One region of the Streptomonospora salina genome, then DNA from elsewhere that is predicted to be linked to it. Evidence: riboswitches for the same ligand, from Rfam matches in the RefSeq annotation. Region 1 holds a riboswitch; each other region holds the start of a gene.

What was found. Region 1 has a riboswitch for cobalamin ahead of metE (5-methyltetrahydropteroyltriglutamate--homocysteine S-methyltransferase). Riboswitches for the same ligand answer to the same signal wherever they lie in the genome.
Region 2: another riboswitch for cobalamin. It lies ahead of HNR25_RS22265 (ABC transporter substrate-binding protein); the one in region 1 lies ahead of metE (5-methyltetrahydropteroyltriglutamate--homocysteine S-methyltransferase).
Region 3: another riboswitch for cobalamin. It lies ahead of HNR25_RS19930 (energy-coupling factor ABC transporter permease); the one in region 1 lies ahead of metE (5-methyltetrahydropteroyltriglutamate--homocysteine S-methyltransferase).

What each region holds. Positions count from the first base shown of each region.
Region 1 covers NZ_JACHLY010000001.1:347,770-353,271, reverse strand. Annotated here, with positions in the region: gene metE (5-methyltetrahydropteroyltriglutamate--homocysteine S-methyltransferase) at 25-2,304, opposite strand; cobalamin riboswitch at 2,478-2,643, opposite strand; gene wrbA (NAD(P)H:quinone oxidoreductase) at 2,867-3,499, opposite strand; gene HNR25_RS01640 (AfsR/SARP family transcriptional regulator) at 3,616-5,502, shown strand, end outside.
Region 2 covers NZ_JACHLY010000001.1:4,927,488-4,932,989, forward strand. Annotated here, with positions in the region: gene HNR25_RS22255 (DUF2231 domain-containing protein) at 1-1,031, shown strand, start outside; gene HNR25_RS22260 (metal-dependent hydrolase family protein) at 1,122-2,432, opposite strand; cobalamin riboswitch at 2,606-2,799, shown strand; gene HNR25_RS22265 (ABC transporter substrate-binding protein) at 3,069-4,613, shown strand; gene HNR25_RS22270 (ABC transporter permease) at 4,610-5,502, shown strand, end outside.
Region 3 covers NZ_JACHLY010000001.1:4,397,594-4,403,095, reverse strand. Annotated here, with positions in the region: gene cobC (Rv2231c family histidinol phosphate aminotransferase CobC) at 1-196, opposite strand, end outside; gene HNR25_RS19945 (sirohydrochlorin chelatase) at 186-1,109, opposite strand; gene HNR25_RS19940 (precorrin-8X methylmutase) at 1,397-1,987, opposite strand; gene HNR25_RS19935 (4Fe-4S binding protein) at 2,024-2,194, opposite strand; cobalamin riboswitch at 2,387-2,593, shown strand; gene HNR25_RS19930 (energy-coupling factor ABC transporter permease) at 2,582-3,367, shown strand; gene HNR25_RS19925 (energy-coupling factor ABC transporter substrate-binding protein) at 3,371-3,748, shown strand; gene cbiQ (cobalt ECF transporter T component CbiQ) at 3,753-4,508, shown strand; gene HNR25_RS19915 (energy-coupling factor ABC transporter ATP-binding protein) at 4,505-5,377, shown strand; gene cobJ (precorrin-3B C(17)-methyltransferase) at 5,414-5,502, opposite strand, start outside.

The sequences.
Region 1 (5,502 bases):
CGTCGGCACCGCCCGCGGCTCAGATCAGCGCAGGGAGCGGCGCACCGCTGCCGCCGCGCCGACCATGCTGTGCAGAGCCGACTCGACCTCGGCGTAGCCGCGGGTCTTGAGCCCGCAGTCGGGATTGACCCACAGCCGCTGCGCAGGAACGGCCTTCAGCGCGGCGCGCAGGAGATCGGCGACCTCCTCGGCCTCGGGAACCCGCGGCGAATGGATGTCGTAGACGCCGGGCCCCACCCCGCGGGCGAAGCCGACCGCGTTCAGGTCGTCGAGCACCTCCATACGGGAGCGCGCCGCCTCGATACTGGTCACGTCGGCGTCCAAAGCGACGATCGCGTCGATCACGTCGCCGAACTCGGAGTAGCACAGGTGGGTGTGGATCTGCGTGGAGTCGGCGACCCCGGAAGTCGCCAACCGGAACGCCTCCACCGCCCAGTCCAGGTACTGCCGGCGGTGGTCCGCGCGCAGGGGCAGCAGCTCCCGCAGCGCCGGTTCGTCGACCTGAACCACGCGGATCCCGGCCGCCTCCAGATCACCGGCCTCGTCCCGGATCGCCAGCGCCACCTGCGCGGCCGTATCGGCCAGCGGCTGGTCGTCGCGCACGAACGACCACGCCAGAATGGTCACCGGGCCGGTGAGCATACCCTTGACCGGCTTGTCCGTCAGGCTTTGGGCGTATTCGGCCCACTCCACGGTGATCGCCTCCGGCCGCGCGACGTCGCCGAAGAGGATCGGCGGGCGCACGCACCGGGAACCGTAGGACTGCACCCACCCCTGGTCGGTGGCGGCGAAACCCTCCATGTGCTCGGAGAAGTACTGCACCATGTCGTTGCGCTCGGGCTCGCCGTGCACCAGGACGTCCAGACCCAGCCGCTCCTGCAGCTCGACGACGCCCGCGATCTCCTCCCGCATCCGCCGGATGTAGGCCGCCCGGTCGATGCCGCCCGTGCGCGCCGCGGCGCGGGCCTCGCGGACCCCGGCCGTCTGCGGGAAGGAGCCGATCGTCGTCGTCGGCAGCGGCGGCAGCCGCAGCGACTCCTCCTGGGCCCGCCGCCGGGCCTCGTAGTCCGTGCGGCGCGCGTGCTCCGGCCGCAGCGACGCCACCCGCTCCTGCGCGCGGTGGTTGCGCACACCCTCCGCACGCATCCGGTCGGCGACCGCTGCGGAAGCGGCGGCCAGTTCTCCGGCGACGGCGTCGCGGCCCTCGCGCAGCGCCCGGCCCAGGGTGACGACTTCGTCCACCTTCTGCCGGGCGAAAGCCAGCCACGACTTCACCTGCGGATCGATCCCGGATTCGGCCTCGACGTCGTAGGGCACGTGCAGAAGCGAGCACGACGTGCCCACCGCCACCTCACCGGCCAGGCCCAGCAGCGTTGCCGCTGTCGTCAGGGCCGCATCGAGGTCGGTGCGCCAGACGTTGCGGCCGTCGACCAGCCCGGCGACCAGCGTCTTGTCGCGCAGGCCGTACAGCGCCGCCGGCCTCTCCAGCGCGGACCGGCCGGCGACCAGGTCCAGCCCCAGCGCCTCGACGGGCGAAGAGGCGAGCACGCCGAGCCCTTCACCGAGATCGCCGAAGTAGCCCGCCGCCATGAGGCGCGGGCGCTCCCGCAGCTCGCCGAGCCTGCGGTAGGCCGCCCGCAGCGCGTCCAGCTCCGATTCCGAGCGGTCGGCCGCGAACGCCGGCTCGTCGAGCTGGATCCACTCCACACCGGCGTCGCGCAGCTCCGACAGCAGTTCGGCGTAGGCGTCCAGGACGTCCTCCAGCCGGTCCAGCGGCCGGAATCCCTCCGGCGCCTGCTCGGCGGGCTTGGACAGCAGTAGGAACGTCACCGGCCCCACCAGCACCGGACGGGTCGCCACGCCCAGTTCCAGCGCCTCCCGGTACTGCTCGACGGGGGTGCGGTCGGCGAGCCGGAACCGCGTGTCCGGCCCGATCTCCGGCACCAGGTAGTGGTAGTTCGTGTCGAACCACTTCGTCATCTCCAGCGGCACCGCGGAGTCCGCGCCGCGCGCCATGGCGAAGTAGGTGTCCAGGGGGCCCAGCCCCAGTCCGCTGAAGCGCGGGGGCACCGCACCGAACGTGACCGCGGTGTCCAGCACCTGGTCGTAGAACGAGAACGTGTTGCCCGGTACCGAGTCCAGTCCGGCGTCGGCGAGCGTGCGCCACGTGTCCGTGCGGACCCGGCGCGCCTCCTCGCGCAGCTCCGCCTCGCTGCTGCGCCCCGACCAGTAACTCTCCAGCGCACGCTTGAGCTCCCGGTCGGGTCCGATCCGGGGATAGCCCAGTACAGTCGATCCGATCATGCTGGTCAACGCTCTCTCCTCGCGAGCTCGACGGCAGGCTCCGAGGGCTGCGGCGGCCAGAGGCCGACCAGCGAGCAGCGGCGCGTGCGACGCCCCTGCGGGCCGATCGTCCGCCAGGTCCTCCCGCGAGACCTCGGGACCGACGCGCACCGGCAGGTGCGCGTGCGGGTGGCAGGTCTTCGGACTCGCGGGCACCTTCCGTCCGTCGGACGGATCGTCCTACCGGCCGCCTGCTTCCCAGACTCCTCGGTCCAGTGCTGCCCGGTCCCTGGGAACCGGGGGCGGCGTTCGTTCCCGCTCACCGCTGCGGGGCAGTCCCGGACTCGCACCGGGTTCCCTCTTGCCTCGTCCGCCCCGGACCGCCGTCTCAGGCGTGTTCCGCGGGAGGACGAACCACCAGCACGTCCAGACTAGCCCTCCACCGCCCGAAGGCAACACCGGTCGGATCACCGGAAGGAGTGACGGCGGTCACCGGATCGCTCGAAACGCCCGCGGGGCGCACGGGTCTCTGCGCCCCGGGGGCACCCCGCTGCGGCGGCCCGGGCGCGGGGGCCGCCTGCGGCTACCGGCCGTGCGCGGCGGCCAGCGCCGCAGCCGCCCGGGCCAGCCGCCCGCCCTGGGAGCGGGCGGCCACCAGCACCGCCTTGGCGTGGGCGGGGTCCTCGGCCGCAAGCGCCTCGGTCTGGCTGACCCCGTAGGGGTTGCCGCCCGCTGCGTGGACGGCGTCGTAGTCGACGTAGCCGGTCGGCAGCACCAGCGCACCCCAGTGGTACATCGTGTGGTACAGCGAGAGCAGGGTGGACTCCTGACCGCCGTGGTGCTCGTAGGACCCCGTGAACCCGGTGGCCGGCTTGTCGGCGAGTTCCCCGGCCTCCCACAGCGACGCGGTCGTGTCCAGGAACTGCCGCAGCTGGGACGCCATGTTGCCGAAGCGGGTCGGCGTGCCGAACGCGTAGCCGTCCGCCCAGGTGAGGTCGGCGTGGCCGGCTTCGGGAACGTGCGCGGTGGCGTCCAGATGGGCGCGCCAGGCCGGGTTGGCGTCCACGGCCTCCGCCGGCGCCAGCTCCGCGACCCGGCGCAGCCGCACCTCGGCCCCCGCGTCGGCGGCTCCTTCGGCGAACGCCTCCGCGATGCGGTGCATGTTGCCGGTGGAGGAGTAGTAGATGATCGCGATCCGGGCGTCGTGGGTGTTCATCGGAGCGGTTCCTTTCGTCGTTGCGGTGCGGTCCCACCGTGCTCGCCCGCGCTTACCGGACGCTGCCCGTCGGCTTACGGTCGGCTGCCCCGCCGCCATGGCCTAGCGTGTCCGGTATGCGATTCGGGGTGCTCGGGCCGCTCGCGGTCTGGACGGACGAGGGCACGGCCGTCCAGGTGCCCGGAGTGAAAGTGCGGACCCTGCTGGCCGACCTCCTCGCGCACGCGGGCCGGCCCGTATCGGCCGACCGGCTGGTCGCCGACCTGTGGGGCGAAGAGCCGCCGGCCAACCCGGCGGGAGCGCTGCAGGCCAAGGTCTCCCAGCTGAGGCGGTCCCTGGAGGACGCCGAACCGGGCGGCCGGGCCCTGGTTGAATGGCGCACCCCCGGCTACCTGCTGCGCGTCGAGAGCTCGCACGTGGACGCCGGACGGTTCGCGCGGATCACCGCCCAAGCGCGCGACAGCGGCGCCCCCCGCGCCCGGACCGCCCTGCTCACCGACGCCCTGGAGCTCTTCCGCGGCCCGGCCTACGCCGACTTCGCCGACGCGGAGTTCGCCCGCACCGAGATCGCCCGCCTGGAGGAACAGCGGACGACGGCGCTGGAAGACCTCGCCGACGCGCGCCTGGAGCTGGGCGAGTACCGGCCACTGGCCGGCGAACTCGACGCGCTGGTGGAGCAGCACCCGCTCCGGGAGCGGCTGCGTGGCGCCCACATCCGCGCCCTGTACCAGTCCGGCCGCCAGAGCGACGCCCTCGCGAGCTACGAGCGCATGCGCGTGCGGCTGCGGACGGAGCTGGGGGCGGACCCCGGCCCCGAGCTCGTCCGGCTCCACCAGGCGGTCCTGCAGCAGGATCCCGCTCTCCGGCCGGACCCGCCCCACCAGGCCGCCGCCCGCCCCCGGACCAACCTGCCCGCCCCACTGCTGGCGGATGGCGGCCTGGTGGGGCGCGACGGCGACACCGCCGACGTGCGCACCCGGTTGGCGGCCGGCCGGCTGGTCACCCTCACCGGTCCGGGCGGGGTGGGCAAGACCCGGCTGGCGGTCGAGACGGCCGCCCGAGCGGCCGAAGACTTCCCCGGCGGCACCTGGCTCGTGGAACTGGCCGCGCACCACCCGACCGACACGGCCCAGGCACTGGCCGGGGCGGTGCTGGCGGCGCTGGGCATCCGCGAGGACGCCGGCGTCGGGGCGGCCGCCGGCCGGGAGTACACCGGCCCCCTCGACCGGCTCACGGCGGCGCTGCAGGCCGAGAGGCCCTTGCTCATCCTCGACAACTGCGAACACGTGGTCGAGGCGGCAGCCGAGCTGGCGCAGGTCCTCTTGGCCGCGGCGCCCCACGTGCACATCCTGGCCACCGCGCAGGAGCCCCTAGGGATCACCGGAGAACTGCTGTACCCGGTGCCGCCGCTGCAGCTGCCCGACCCGGACGCCGACGTGCACGCCATGGAGCACACCCCCGCCGTGCGGCTGTTCGTCGACCGGACCGCCGCCGCCGCACCGGGATTCGCCCTCGATCCGGACAACGCCGCGGCAGTGGCGTCGATCTGCCGGCGCCTTGACGGGATCCCTCTCGCGCTGGAGCTGGCCGCCACGCGGGTCCGGTCGCTGGGAGTCCGCGAGCTCGCCGCGCGGCTGGACGACCGGTTCCGGATCCTCACCGCCGGAAACCGCGACGCCCCGGCCCGGCAGCGGACACTGCGGGCGATGATCGACTGGAGCTGGGAGCCGCTACCCGAGCCCGAACGCGCCGTGCTGCGCCGATTGGCCGTGCACGCCGACGGTTGCACCCTGGAGGCGGCCGAAGACGTCTGCTCCGGCGGCGAGGTGGCCGCCGCCGACGTCCTCGACCTGCTTTCCCGGCTGGTGGACCGCTCCCTGGTGGTCGCCGAGACCGCACCCGGAACCCGGGCGGGAGGCGGCGCGGAGCACGGGACCGCAGCCCGCCCCTCGCCTCGCTACCGGCTTTTGGAGTCCGTCGCCGCCTACTGCCTGGAGCGCGCC
Region 2 (5,502 bases), 4.6 Mb from region 1:
CCGTGCTTACACCCGGGCTGTCGAGCCTGTGGGTGGGACTGGTGACGCCGGTGCCGGGCGCCGTCGCCCGCCCGCTCATCGAGTCGCTGCGCAACGAGGCCACCTGCGGCGAGAACGACCTCGCCGGCCTGCTCGGCGACGACGACCGTCTCGGGTACGACCAGGCCGTCGAACTGGCCTTGAGCCGGGTGCGCGAAGCCGAGGTCGACACCCGCTGGTCGTCGGCGGCGTGGGCCTGCGAGCGCCGTCGAGGCGCAGGAGCGTCCGGCCGACCGGCGGCAGCCCCGGCCGTCGTCGCGGGTGCACCGGGCCGGGCCGAGCCGAGCCGGGACGCGGTGCGCCCCACCGCCGGAACGGTGCTCCCCCACTGCGGTCGCCACCGGGCAGACCCCGTCTCGCCTGCTATGACGCCACACCTTCGGGCGACACCGGTGCGCCGCGTGGGAGCCGGGCAGCGGCAGTGCCGGCCGCGGCGGCATCCGCACCGGCGGCGGGAGAGAGCCCGCGCGGCGGCGCCGTCGCCGGTTAGCGCCGTCGGCCCCGCGGGTAGGGGCGCTTCTGCGCGGGAGGAGTATTCGATGACTCACGAGCCGACGCCCAGCCGTGCGGCGGTCAAGGGGCACCCCGTCCATCCGATGCTGGTCGCGCTGCCGATCGGCCTGATCGTCGCCGCATTGGCCGCGGACATCGGGTACGTGGCCGAAGGGTCCCCGGCCTGGGCCTCGGCCGGCGTGTGGCTGGTCGGCGGCGGCCTTTTCAGCGGCCTGGCAGCAGCCGTGCCCGGTCTCGTGGATTTCATCGGAGTCCGGAAGATCCGCAAGAGCGCGGCGGCGCTGCGGCACGGAGCCGCCAACGGCGTCGTGCTGGTTCTGCTCCTGGTCACGTTTCTGCTGCGGATTCCCGATCCGGAAGGCGCGGTGCTGCCGACGGGGCTGATGCTTACGGCGCTCAGCACGGCGATTCTCGGGTACGCGGGGTGGCTCGGCGGTGAGCTCTCCTTCAGGCGCATGTTCGGCGTCGACCCGTCGTAGCAGGAGGCGCAGCGGCGGTGCACCGCATCTCGCCCGCATCGGACGATGCGGGGGACGGGAGCCGCACCCGGCCGGCGGAGGATGCTCCGGCTACGCCCCGAGCAGGTTCTTGTGGATGCGCCCGTCCTTGACGATGACAGCCAGGTTAGCCTCCGGCGCGGCCAACAGGTCCAGGTTCCGGGTGGGGTCTCCGTCGACCACCAGCACGTCGGCCCACGCCCCTTCGGCGATACGTCCCAAGGGGGACGCGCAGTCGTCCAACCGGTAAGGGTCGCGCCTGCCCGCAAGCGCGAGGAGGCCGGCGTTTCCGGAGGTGGCCATGGCCAACGCTTCTGCGGCGGTGTATCCGAAGCCGGTGAGACGGGGCAGCATGAGCGCCTGCATGCGGCTTCGGGAGGGGTCGAGCAGCAGGTCGCTGCCGAACGCCGTCTTCACCCCGTACTCGCGAGCCCAGCGGTAGGTCCGTTCCACCCCGTCGCACACGAGCCGGTTCTTCGCGGCCGAGGCCGGGTTCGGGTAGGAATGGTCGCTCTCCACGAACGGTTGCGTGCTCAGCCAGGCGCCGTGCTGCGCCAGTGAGGCGAAGGCGGACTCCTGGGCCAGGTGGCCGTGCTCGATCGAGCGCACCCCTGCCTCGACGGCGCGCTCGATGCCCGCGTCCGCGTAGACGTGCACGGAGACGTAGGTCCCCCAGTCGTCGGCGGCCTCGACGGCGGCACGGAGCTCGTCCGGGGTGTACTGGCACACGTCCACGGGGTCGTAGGCGGAGGCCACCCCGCCTCCCGCCATGACCTTGATCTGGCTGGCGCCCTTCTTGAGCTGCTCGCGCACCGCGGCCAGGACGCGGTCGCGTCCGTCGGCGATGCGGGACATGCCCAGCTCCTCGGCGCGCGAGGGCATCCCGCCCAGGGCGGTCGGAGGCTCGTAGGCGGTGCCGAAGTCGGCGTGGCCGGAGGTCTGGGAGATGCCCGCCTGGCAGGGGTAGATGCGGGGCCCGGGGAAGGCTCCGGAATCCAGCACCCGCTTGAGGTCGACCGTGTCGCCGGACATGTCGCGGACGGTGGTGAAGCCGCGCATGAGCATGGCCCGGGCCTCGGCCAGTCCGTTGTAATAGGCAAGCCCGGCGCCGCCCAGCAGGAGCTGCTCCTGCGTGCTCCCGGCCAGCATGACGTGGGCGTGGGCGTCGATCAGCCCCGGCATCAGCACTCGCGAGGTGCCGTCGGTCCGGGTGCCGTCGACGACCGCGGCCTCGATCCCCGCGGGCGGTTCCTCCGGGGCGAGGAACACCCTGGCGATCCTGCGGTCCTTGAGGAGGACGTGGCCGTGGCGCAGTTCCTGGTCGACGCCGTCGAAGATGCGCACGTTCCGGATGAGGACCGGGTCCGGTGACTGTCCGATCATGTCCGATTCCTAGCCGTGATCGTTCCCGGGTAAACGGAACATCCCGATGGAACCGCGGGCCGCAGGGCTGTTTTCGGCGCTTTCGGGCGGATCCCGTGCGGAGACTGTTGGCGGGACCGTCGCTGCCGCCGGGCCCCGCGCCCGCCGGCGCGGGGACGCATCGGATGCGCGACCGGGATATGTCAGGATTGCGGTCGAACGATCACGACGGCGAACCGAGGAAGGCCGGTGCGAATCCGGCGCGGTACCGCCACTGTGAGCGGCGAGCCGGCCCTGCAAGACGGCCACTGCCCCGTGCGGGGCGGGAAGGCCGGGGTCCCGGCGCAGACCCGCGAGCCAGGAGACTCACGTCGTCGTGCCTCACGAGCCGGGGCGGATCACCCCAGGGAGGACGGGCATCGCCCATGCACGGACACCACGGTCGCCGACGCGTCGCCGCGCGGTCGGCGCCCCTCCGCCTGCGCTGATACCGCCCCGGTCGTATTCCCGCGCCCGCCTGCCGACGGCGGGCCCCGACCGCCCGAGGAAAGGCGACGTGATCCTGCCAGCAGCATGTCCGGCGGTGCGCGGCCACCGCGCCCGCACCGCCCCCGCTTGCGCGCACACACCCTGCGGCGTACCGGAGGTGGCGCCCTCATGCCGATAGAAACGACACGCCGGGCGGCGCTGGGCCTGGGAGCGCTCGGCGCCGGCGCGGTCCTGCTCGGCGGATGCTCCGGTGATCCGGCCCCGGAACGGCCCCGAAGCGGCGGCCGGGTCCGCGCGCTCTTCGCGGGCGGAGGCGCCAACGAGTCGATGGATCCGCACGTCCAGCCGCTGTTCATCGACCAGGCCCGGCACAAGGCGCTGTACGAGAAGCTGACCCAGTTCAACGCCGACATGTCGCCGCGCGGCCAGCTCGCCGAGGACTGGACGGTCGACGAGGGCGGCGCCCGGTGGCGGTTCCGGCTGCGCGCCGCCCGATTCCACGACGGCCGCACGGTGACCGCCGACGACGTGCTGGCCAGCTACGCGCGCATCACGGCCCCCGCCGACACCCCGCGCAACGGCCGCACCCTGCTGGCCCGGGTCGACCTGGGCAACTCCCGAGCGGTGGAGGAGCGCACGGTCGAGCTGCGGCTGACCTCGCCCACCTACGAGCTGCCCGCGCTTCTCGCCGGTACCGGCATGCACATCGTCCCGGCCGACTTCGACGACCGCGACCCCGCCACCGACGCAGTGGGGTCGGGAGCGTTCACTCTCGCCTCCTTCGAGGCCGGCCGGTCGATGCGCGCGGAGCGGTTCGGCGACCACTGGGACGGCGGGGCGCGCATCGGGGAACTGGAGATCCTCTCCGCCGAGTCCGAAGCGCGCGGCAACGCCCTGCTCGGCGGGCAAGGCGAGTACATCCACGACATGTCGGCCACCTTCGCCCGCTCGAACGAGGACAACCCCGATGTCACCGTGGTGCGCACCCCCAACAGCGGGATGGCCGCCATGGCGATGAAGACCGACCGGGCGCCGTTCGACGACCCGCGGGTACGCAAGGCGTTCCGGCTGCTGGTGGACCGCGAGCGCTTGGTGGATGTCGTCTCCGCCGGAACCGCGCGGGTCGGCAACGACGTCTTCGGCAGCGGATACCGGTACTTCGACGACGACCTGCCCCAGCGCGGACGCGACCTGGACCGGGCGCGCCGCCTGCTGCGCGAGGCCGGCGCCCAGGACCTGGAGGTCGCGCTCGACACCTCCGAGGCCGCGCCCGGCTTCGTCGACGCCGCCACCCTCTTCGCCGAACAGGCCGCCGAGGCCGGGGCCACCGTCGACGTGCGCGTGGGCAACCAGGACACCTACTTCAGCGACATCCTGGACCAGGGCGTGTTCGCCTCCTACCGGTCCGGGTCGATGCCCATCCCCAACCACCTCGCGCTGCGCATGGTCAGCGACGCACCCCAGAACGTCACCGGCTGGAAGCGCGCGGGGTTCGACGAAGCGTTCGCCCGGGCCCAGGCCACCGCCGACGAGCAGGAGCGCACCCGCCGCTACCACGAGCTCCAGCAGGAGCTCCACGACGACGGCGGCCTGATCGTGTGGGGCTACACCGAGTGGATCAACGCCACCGCCGCGTCCCTGCGCGGTGTCGAGCGGGACGCGCCGCCCAACACCGCCGACTGGGCGAGGTTCGACCGGGTCTGGTTGGAGTGACGGCACGGGCCGCCCTCGGCCGCCTCGGCGTGGCCGCCGCGCAGCTGCTCGCCCTGTCGGTGCTGGTGTTCACCGCGACCGAGGCGCTGCCCGGCGACGCAGCCGAGGCGGTCCTCGGCGAGGACTACACCCCGCAGCAGGCGGCGGAGATCCGCGCCCGGATGGGCCTGGACGAGCCGCCGACGATCCGGTTCCTCCAGTGGTGGCAGGACCTGCTCACCGGCGACCTCGGAACCTCGCTGATCTCGGGCCGGCCGGTCACCGACCTGGTGGCCCGATCCCTGCCGCCCACCCTCATCCTGGCCGCCGCGACGGTGGCGCTGCTGGTGCCCCTGGCCGCGGCCCTCGGCCTGGCCGCCGGGGCCGGGGAGGGCGGCCGCCTGGACCGGGCCGTGACCACGGCCACCCTTGTGCTGTACTCCATCCCCGACTTCGCGCTGGCGATGCTGCTGGTCCTGGGGCTGTCCCTGCAGGTGCGCCTGCTTCCCGCCACCGCGATGGGCGCCGACGGCTGGCGGCTGCTCACCGACCCGCTACTGCTGGTGCTGCCCGTCGCGGTCCTGCTGTGCCGGGTCGCGGCGCTGCTCGTCCGCCAGGTGCGCGCGGGCACCGCCGATGCCATGCGCAGCGAATACGCCGCCCACGCCCGCCGCCTCGGTGTGGGGCGCCGCCGGCTGCTGCTGCGCCATGTCGCTCCCAACGCCCTCGCCCCCGCATCCGAGGAGCTGGCGCGCGTCGGAGACAACCTGTTCTCGGGAGTGCTGGTCGTGGAGGTCGTGTTCGCGGTCCCCGGAGTCGCGGGGGGAGTCGTCGACGCGGTCGCCATGCGCGACGTTCCCGTGGTCCAGGGGTACGTCTTCGTTCTCGGCGCGGTGACGATCGCCCTCAA
Region 3 (5,502 bases), 4.0 Mb from region 1:
CCGGACCCGGGTCGGGGTAGGCGGCGACGTCGCCGAGCGAGGCCGCGATGCGCTCGGCCAGCCACGGCGGCGGTGTGTCCGCGCGCACGTTGACGGCGAAGTCGAGCAGGCCGGAACCGGTCTCGGCGTCGCCGTGGTGGCGCAGATCCGGTCCGCCCGCCCCGACGGCGGTGCGGTCGGGCGTCTCAGTGGCCATGGCCGTGTCCGTGGCCGTGTCCGTGGCCGTGCGCGGGGTCGTCGGGATGGTGGTGGGGTGTCTGGGCGGCGCCGACCTTGTCCTCGAACCCGGGCATGGCGATGCGGTAGACGCAGGTGTCGCAGTTCATGCGGATGTCGCCGGCGCGGGCCTCGTCGTAGCGCTCGGCGATGACGTCGGCCAGCTCGTCGCAGTCGCCGATGACCGGACCGCAGCGGACGTCGAGTTCCGGGTGCTCGCCCGCGAACTCCAGGGTCTGGTCGGCGACGCGGTCGGGCAGGATGCCGGAGAACAGGAAGTAGGGCAGCACGACGATCCGCTCCGCGCCCAGCCGCCGGATGCGCTCCAGCCCTTCGGGGACGCTGGGCCAGGCCAGCGAGATGAAAGCGGGCTCGACGAAGTCGGCGCCGTGCTCGGCCGCGTGGCCCTCCTGCAGCAGCCGCGCCACCTTGCAGACCTCGGCGTTGGCGTCGGGGTCGGTCGAGCCGCGGCCCACCAGCAGCACCGCGGTGCGCGGGCGCTCGCCGGCGGCTGCGCCCGCGTCGCCGTCGAGGACCTCCCCCAGCCGTTCGGCCAGCAGCCGCAGCACCGTGGGGTGGGGGCCGAGCGGGCGGCCGTAGGTGTAGTCGAAAGCGGAGTGGCGCTCCTTCTCACGGGCCAGGGCACCGGGGATGTCGCCCTTGGCGTGGCCGGCGGCCACCAGCATCAGCGGCAGGGCCACCATGCTGCGGTGGCCCTTGGCGTACAGGTCGCCGACGGCGTCGGTGAGCGGGGGCGGCGAGAGCTCGATGAAGCCCCCGGCGACCTCGCGGTCGGGCAGGCGGCGGCCCAGGCGCTCGACGAACGCCTCGAAGTCCGCCACGCCCTTGTCGTCGCGGGTTCCGTGTCCGACCAGCAGCAAAGGCGGTTGCATCCGATTCCTAACCGGTAAATGGGGCGTTTCGGACCGGCGTTCAGGCAGCACGGTCCGACTTCTCGGGTGGGGGGACGGGCCGCGGCGGCGGCCGCGTGCGGGAAAGCTCGGGGCGGGGACGGTGCCCCGGCGCGGTGGAGGCGGCCCCGGCGCGCGCACGCGCGGGTCGCCGCCGCCAGGTCAGCGGTGGCCGGCTCCTCCTCTCCTGTCCGTCGGCGGGGCGTCCGCCCGGTGCGCGGGTGCCCGGCGCCCCTGCGGTGCGCGGCCGCCGCGGGGCGGGGACCCGCTCACTCGGGTACGGGACCGTACAGCAGAGCGTTCAGCGCCGCAGCGGCGACCGCCGACCCGCCCTTCTCCGAGACGTTGCTCACTTGCGGAAGCCCGCTTTCGCGCAGCTCCTGCTTGGATTCGGCAGCACCGACGAAGCCCACCGGAAGGCCGATGACCAGCGCGGGCTCGACCTGGCGGGCGATGATCTCGGTCAGTGCGGTGGGGGCGCAGCCCACCACCCACACGGCGCCGGGGCCGACCTCGGCGTAGGCGCTGCGCACCGCCGCGGCCGAGCGGGTGATTCCGGTGGTGCGGGCGAGCCGCTCGGCACGGGGGTCGGTGATGTGGCACACGCATTCTCGGGCGGTGATGCCCGCGGCGACCATGCCGACGTCGGCCACCACCGGCGCGCCCTCCTCCAGGCGCTGAGCGGCCTCGTCGACGGCGGTGTCGTCGATCACCAGGTCGCTCGCATAGTCCAGGTCGGCGCTGGAGTGGATGATGCGCTCGGCCACGGCGCGGCTCAGCGGCGCCATCCCGCCCACGTCGATCCGGGAGCGCAGGATGGCGAACGATTCCGCTTCGATGGGGTGCACCCGCCGGTCCACAGTCGTTCCTCCCTCGGCTGGTGTCGGTCGGCGCGGTCAGCGCGCCAGCACGGCGATCGCGTCGGCCGGGCACACTTCCACGCACTCCAGGCAGCCCGTGCACGTGTCGCCCAGCACCACCAGAGTCCCGCCCTGCGGCCGCAGCGCGTGCTCCGGACAGGTCAGCAGACAGGCGCCGCAGGCCGTGCACGACGATGTCACAGCCACCGGCGCCGGAACCTCGGCGGGGTCGACCAAGACGCCTCCTCCAGATCGGGCGCCGGCTCTGAGACCAGTGCCACCGCGGCGGGCGCGGCGGCCTCCGGACGCGGCGCCGGCCCAGCGTACACGGGGTTCTCGGGAAGCTTCCCCGGTCAGGGCGCCGAACCCGCCGGTATTGCGAAACCTCCGTCAGCACCGTACGTTCTTTTATGCCGTGGTGTTCGGGAAGTCCGGTTCGAAACCGGCGCGGCCCTCGCCACTGTGAGCGGGAAGCCCGATGCCCCGAACTGCCGCAGGCGCGGCCGTCGGTAGGCCACTGGGGGCAGCGGCGACGCCGTCCCTGGGAAGGCCGGCAAAGGGCGTCGACCCGTCAGCCAGGAGACCGGCCACGGCGTGACGACCGTCCACGAGGTGCTGGAAGTTGGGTCCCCCGACATGCATATCGCTGAAGGATTTCTGCCCTGGCAGCACGCAGCTGCCTGGACCGCCGTCGCGGCCCCGTTCGTCGCGCACGGTGTCCGATCGCTCACCCGCGCCGTACGCGCCGATCCCGACGCCAAGCTGCTGATCGGCGCCGCCGGAGCGTTCAGCTTCGTGCTGTCGGCGCTGAAGATCCCCTCGGTCACCGGCAGCTGCTCCCACCCCACGGGCACCGGCTTAGGCGCGGTCCTGTTCCGCCCGCCGGTCATGGCCGCACTGGGAACGATCACCCTGCTGTTCCAAGCCCTGCTGCTGGCACACGGCGGTCTGACCACGCTCGGCGCCAACGTCTTCTCCATGGCCGTGGTGGGCCCCTGGGTGGCCTACACGGCGTTCAAGCTCGTGCGCTCGGCCACGGCGCGCTTCGGCGCGCAGACCTCGCTGGACATGGCGGTGTTCAGCGCCGCCGCGCTGGGCAGCATGGCCACCTACACCGTCACCAGCGTTCAGCTCGCCCTCGCGTTTCCCGACCCCCAGTCCGGCTTCCTCGGCTCCTTCACCGCCTTCGCCGGCCTCTTCTCGATCACCCAGATCCCGCTCGCCGTGGTGGAGGGCCTGGTCACCGTCGTCATCATGCGGCTGCTGACCACGGTCACCCCCGAGCAGCTGCGCCGCCTGGGCGTACTGCGGAGCCCGGCCGCCGCGGCCCCGGCCTCCGATGGGCAGACCACCGACGTGAGCGAAGAGAAGGCGGGCTGAAACATGCGTCCCAAGACCACGACCACCTGGCTGCTGATCGCCGCGGCCGCGCTGATCGCCGTGCTTCCCCTGATCATCGGATCCGGCAGCCACCTCGACGAACCCTTCGGGGGCGTCGACGCTCAGGCCCCGGAGATGGCGACCGAGACCGATCCCGACTACGAGCCGTGGTTCTCCCCCCTGTACGAGCCGCCCTCCGGTGAGATCGAATCCGGTCTCTTCGCCCTCCAGGCCGCCATCGGCGCGGGATTCATCGGCTACTTCTTCGGGGTCGTCCGCACCCGCAACAAGCTCGGCACGGCCCCGGCCGGAGCGTCCGGATCCGGGAGCCCGAAGGCGGCCGGCTCCGCCGAAGCGGAGACCGGCCCGGCCGAACGGTAGCCGCGTGCTGGCGATCGACGCCGCCGCCTATACCAGCCCTTGGCGGCGGGTCCACCCCGCCGCCAAGGGCGTCTTCTTCGGCGGTCTGCTGGTCTGCGCCTTGGCGCTGCCCACATGGCCCGCGGCTCCGATGGTCGCCGTTGTCGCCCTGGCCGCGGGGTTCGGACCGGCACGGGTGCCGCCGCGCGCCTTCGCTCGCGCTGCCTGGGTCCCGCTGCTGTTCATCCTCACCGGGTCGCTGGCGCTGCTGGTCACGGTCGGCGGCCCGCAGGGGGCGGTGGCACTGGACCCCGCCGGAGCGGCGCGGGCGGCCGAGGTCACCGGGCGGGCCGCGGCGGCGGTGTGCTGCCAGCTCCTGTTCGCCTTCACCACCCCGCTGGCCGACCTGCTGCCGCGGCTGACACGCATCGGCCTGCCCAGCGCGCTGGTCGAGGTGATCGCACTGATCTACCGGATGCTGTTCGTCACCCTGGACAGCGCCCGCCGCATCCAGACCGCCCAGGCCGGGCGGCTCGGCTACGCCGGTCGGCGCGCGTGGATCCGCTCGGTCGGCTCGCTGGGTGCGGCACTGTTCGTCCGCTCGTTCGACCGGGCGCAGCGCATGCAGCGCGGCCTGGAATGCCGCGGCTACACCGGCGAACTGACCGTGCTGGTGGAAGAGCTGCCCCTGCGACCGTCCGCCCTGGCCGCCGCCGCACTGCCCGCAGTACTGGTTGCGGCGGCGACGGCGAGCTACTTTTCGCTTGGAGCCCCGCTGTGACCACCGACCCCGGGGGCGCCACCGCCGCCCCGCCCGCCGCCCTGTCCGGGCACGGGCTCGCGTTCCGCTATCCCGACACAGCGCCGGTCTTCACCGCATTGGACGTGCGCATCGCCCAGGGCTCAGTCGTGGGGGTGCTCGGCCCCAACGGGGGCGGCAAGACGACGCTGCTGCGGCTGCTGTCCGGCAGCCTCACCCCCGAAACGGGCGAGATCCACGTCGACGGCGAACGCGTGCGGCGGGGACGCCGTGCCCTCAACGAACTGCGGCGCCGGGTGCAGCTGGTCTTCCAGGACCCCGACGACCAGCTGTTCTCCGCCAGCGTCAGCCAGGACGTGTCGTTCGGGCCGATGAACCTGGGCCTGGCCGCCGACGCCGCACGCGAACGGGTGGCCTGGGCGCTGGAGGCGCTGGAGATCACCGATCTGGCCGACCAGCCCACCCACCTGCTCTCCTACGGCCAGCGCAAGCGGGTCGTGCTGGCGGGAGCCTTGGCGATGCGGCCCTCGGTGCTGGTGCTGGACGAGCCCACCGCCGGGCTGGACCCCGAAGGGGTGGAGTCCTTGGTGCAGACCCTGGAAGGGCTGCGGGCGGCGGGCACCACCCTGGTGGTCTCCACCCACGACGTGGACCTGGCCTACCGGTGGGCCGACACCGTCCTGCTGCTCAACCGGGGCCTGCTGGCTTCCGGACCGGCCCGCGACGTCCTGGCCGACCCCGCCCTGCTCGCGGCGGCCCGGCTGCGCCCGGCGTGGGCCCCTGCGGCCGGGCGGGCGCTGCGCGCGGCCGACCTGCTCGACCCCCGCGCTCCCGACCCGGCCACCCCCGAGGAGGCCGCACGGCTGCTGGACCTGGATTCAGGGGGTTGAGCCACCTCACAAGGGACCCTCCAACGTGACCACGCCTCACTCCGGGTGCGCCGCCGCGCGCCAGGTGTAGCCGCGCGGGGTGACGAACCGTCCGGCCACGGTGCGGCTGGCCGAGCTGCCGACCA